DNA from 2 places in the Kurthia sp. ISK08 genome. Region 2 is predicted to be linked to the other one. Evidence: predicted binding sites of a transcription regulator. Region 2 holds the regulator's gene; the other holds the start of a gene.

Region 1 (2,212 bases), on a different contig from region 2:
TTTATTCAAGTCATATTGATTCTCTGCTTCTTCTAATTCATGGCGATATTGGTCGAGTTTTTCACGTTTTTCTTGCACAATTTGAAGCGCATTTTTTTCACGTTCCCATTGTTCACGCATCGATTGTGATGAATCTTTTAATTCTTGTAATTCTTCACGTAGTGCCTCTAAACGTTTTTTACTCGCATTGTCGTCTTCTTTCATCAATGCTTGTTCTTCAATTTCCAACTGCATTTGTCGACGTGTAACCTCATCTAATTCAGATGGCATCGAGTCGATTTCTGTACGAATCATCGCACACGCCTCATCGACTAAATCAATCGCTTTATCTGGTAGGAAACGATCTGTAATATAGCGATTTGATAATTCTGCCGCGGCCACAATCGCACGGTCATGAATGCGTACACCATGATGTAATTCAAAACGTTCACGTAAACCACGTAGAATGGAAATTGTATCCTCTACAGATGGTTCGCGTACAAGCACTTGTTGGAAGCGTCGTTCAAGTGCAGGGTCTTTTTCGATATTTGTACGATATTCATCTAATGTTGTTGCACCAATACAATGTAGTTCACCACGTGCTAACATTGGTTTTAACATATTCCCTGCATCCATCGAACCTTCTGTTTTACCTGCACCGACAATGGTATGAATTTCGTCGATGAATAAGATAATATTTCCTTCTGCTTCACGTACTTGTTTTAAAACCCCTTGTAGACGTTCTTCAAACTGTCCGCGATAACTTGCGCCTGCAATTAATGCGCTCATATCAAGTTCATATATTTGTTTATCTTTTAAACCTTCAGGTACGTCTTTTTTTACAATACGTTGTGCTAGACCTTCAACAATCGCTGTTTTACCTACACCTGGTTCACCGATTAGAACGGGATTATTTTTTGTTTTTCGAGATAAAATACGAATGACATCACGAATTTCTTGGTCACGTCCAATAACAGGGTCCATCTTACCTTCTTTAACAGCCTCTACTAGATTACGTCCGTACTTCTCTAGCGGATTTTCTTCTTCTTGGTTCATTTGATTCATTTGCATTATTTTCCCCTCCTGTTTGACCATCTTTGACTATTGATTAATTTTATTATATCGACTTCATTTCAAAAACTCAAGTAATATGTTTGACCTTTTTTGACTTTCATATTTTTTGTACCATTTACTATTTATGTTAAAATAAAAACCAGTTAATTATGGAGGTGTTTTAATCTTGTTTGATGCAGTCCCCCAAATCGTCCAGCAGATTTTTAAAGCACATGGTACAAAACATCATTTCGTTCGTCATCAACATATTTGTACTACAGGTGAAGCGGCAACACATCTTTATTTTGTGGAAAAAGGTCGTATTGCTATTACAAAAGAGAGCGTTGGTGGTAAAGAATTAACACTTTGCATTGCGACGAAAAATGATTGTATTGGTGAAAGTATTTTATTCATCCCACTTATTACATACCCACTTTCAGCAAAAGTTTTAGATTGTTGTACCGTTTTTGCAATTTCGAAAGAACAATTAGAACATGAATTATCCGAAAACCTTGCAGCACTACGAGAATGTCTCACATGGATTCAAATCCAAAGAATGCGTGAACAAACTAAATTACGCGACTTACTGCTATATGGAAAAAAAGGCGCACTCTCCTCTACACTCATTCGTTTAGCGAATTCATATGGCGAAAAGAAAACAGACAAATCGATTCAAATTAGTGAAAAATTTACACATAGTGAACTAGCAAGTCTTTGTGCAACAAGTCGTGAAGTTGTAAACCGCTTATTACAAGAATTCAAAAAAGAAAAAGTCATATCAGAAGAAAATGGCTACCTTACAATCCATCGTTTAGATTATTTACAGCAGTTTTGTGAATGTGAGCAGTGTGTCGAATTTTTATGTCGTATTAATTAGACATGAAAAGAAGACCACTGCTTTTTTTTGCATGGTCTTCTTTATTTACTATATTTCGATTAGCTATATTCTAATTATATGTTTCATAAATTAACTACTTTTAATCACATGCATTTTCTTAGATTTTAACTCTAGAACCGTATCACATTGTTCTGCAATCTCTTTTTCATGTGTAATGACAATGACACATTTATTTTGTTCATGTGCTAGTTGTTTAAACAGACGAATAATTTCGAGTGAATTTTGTTTGTCTAAATTACCTGTCGGCTCGTCTGCTACAACAAGTCGCGCATCACAACACAT
Region 2 (2,212 bases):
GACGATTTCAAATTCGTGAACAGGGAATTGATGATATGAGACGACAAATTTAGAAGAAATAAATAGACTAATCTCCTCAGATGTTAGTTCTTTTGGGTTTAATTTATGGACAACAGTGAAATAATAATCATCATAGTAATCTATTTTTGGACGCTGTAAACGCATCAAGGCATCTTCTACAGCTAGGGGATGAAATTGGAAAAAAGTATGCAGTAATAAATTTTCTTTTGCAGTAGGTTCTGAAAAATCAACCCAAAACCAATCGAAACGATCTTCTTTAATATGTTCTAAAGGGAAGTTTTCCACGAGCTGCTGGTCTTTTGTAAGACCTAGAGTGTAAATCATTTTGTCACCTCTTCACGATTTATTTACTCTATATCTTCCCATAATTAAATTTTTTTGTCACATCATCACAAAAATAAAATGAAACGGATGACACTGTTCATGCGTATATATAAGAAAGAAAAGGAGCGTGTTTTAGATGGAACAAGACAATAAATGGATTAAAGTTGTACTACACTCAAGTGCATATTATTTACCGATTCTACTTCCATTACTCTTTATGCTCTTAATTGATGATTCGAGAGTGAAAAGTTTATCACTACAAGCATTGTTATTCCAAATTGTTATGTCAATTCTTATTGGTATTTCAGTTGTATTCTCGTATGTGTTAATTGGAATTCCGTTTTTAATCGTCTTTGGATTAATGGGGTTCATTGTTCCAATTATCGGGATTATTCGTGCATTGCAAGGTGAGTATTGGAATTATCCAATCGTTGGACGCTGGGTTAAATAATCATAAATAGACAGATATTCTAATTGTAATGGTTAGGATGTCTGTTTTTTTATAAAACAAAAAAGGAACGAGCATTTTTATTGCAATTTATAAAACAATTTATTTATAATATAGTCAAAGATAGTCAAAGTCAGCTTGATTAAAGGAGGTGGGGACTCGACATGAAGAATATGTCGAATATTATTGAGGCGTATTTGAAAGAAATTATTGAAATGGGCGGTAATGGACACATTGAGATTAAACGAAGTGAGATTGCAGACCGCTTCCAATGTGTACCGTCGCAAATAAATTACGTCATCAATACAAGATTCACAGTAGAGAGAGGTTATATCGTCGAAAGTAAACGTGGAGGTGGGGGGTATATTCGCATTTTACGTGTACGTACGAACTCGAAAACAGAACTGTTAGACGATATTCTATCTCAAATCAATTATCAAATCTCGCAAACGGCTGCAGAGGATATTGTACATCGCTTAACTGAAGAGCAAGCAATTACAAAACGTGAGGCAAAGCTCATTCTTACTGCTATGGACCGAGAAGTCATTGCGATTGATTTACCATATCGTGATCAGCTCCGCTCTCGTATTTTACAAGCAATGCTAGTAGCACTGAAGTATGAAAAAGAATCTTAAAAGAAGGTGTATAGAGGATGATCTGTGAAAACTGTAAACAACGTCCAGCTACTGTCACCATTACGATGACAAAAAATAATGAAGAAGTCGTAAAACACTACTGCGAAGTTTGCAGTGGGCAACAAGATTATTTGCATATAGATGAAGAAGTAAAGCCTGTGACAATCGAACAAATCTTTTCGGACTGGTTTGGTATTCCAACATGGTCATCCAACGCACCTCAGTCAAAACAACCACCGCAAGAAAAGCAGCAATGCGAGACATGTGGTATGACGTACCAACAGTTTTTAAAAGAAGGTAAATTTAATTGTCCAAATTGTTATCATGCTTTTTATGAACGTTTGCCTGAAGTATTTAAAAGACTTCATAATGGTGCAACAGAACATACTGGTAAGATACCGGGCGGATTAAATAAAACATATCAAATTAAAAAAGAGATTGAAGTATTACGTCAGAAGATGAAATCAGCTGTAGAGCAAGAAGAGTTTGAAGAAGCAGCAAAACTTCGAGATGAGGTAAAGCAACTTGAAAAACAGTTAACGCAAGGTGGTGCAGCGAACGATGAAAATTGATCATTTTCTAAAAGGTGACAATATTAGTTGGATGGCTGGCGATGGTGAGCACGGTGATATTGTCATGAGTACACGTATTCGTTTAGCGCGTAACATGTCTGCGTATCGTTTCCCACGTGCTTTTAGTGAAGAAGAAGCGATGGCTGTTGATCGTCAAGTGAGTAGTGCTTTACTCGATTGTGAAACACTTCAAACACCACTCTATCATTTTG

What was found. The regulator CtsR, encoded in region 2, represses protease genes until heat stress. The targets are predictions, from matches to a motif close to ATGGTCAATAAAGGTCAAACA.
Region 1: a site for CtsR is predicted at 1,131-1,151, ahead of ACKVQX_RS02575 (ATP-dependent Clp protease ATP-binding subunit). Genes of this name have one in related genera too.

Annotation. Positions count from the first base shown of each region.
Region 1 covers NZ_JBJXHL010000001.1:530,556-532,767, forward strand. Annotated here, with positions in the region: gene ACKVQX_RS02575 (ATP-dependent Clp protease ATP-binding subunit) at 1-1,044, opposite strand, end outside; gene ACKVQX_RS02580 (Crp/Fnr family transcriptional regulator) at 1,220-1,909, shown strand; gene ACKVQX_RS02585 (ABC transporter ATP-binding protein) at 2,000-2,212, opposite strand, start outside.
Region 2 covers NZ_JBJXHL010000007.1:120,473-122,684, forward strand. Annotated here, with positions in the region: gene corA (magnesium/cobalt transporter CorA) at 1-345, opposite strand, end outside; gene ACKVQX_RS12760 (DUF4870 domain-containing protein) at 482-796, shown strand; gene ACKVQX_RS12765 (CtsR family transcriptional regulator) at 958-1,428, shown strand; gene ACKVQX_RS12770 (UvrB/UvrC motif-containing protein) at 1,446-2,000, shown strand; gene ACKVQX_RS12775 (protein arginine kinase) at 1,990-2,212, shown strand, end outside.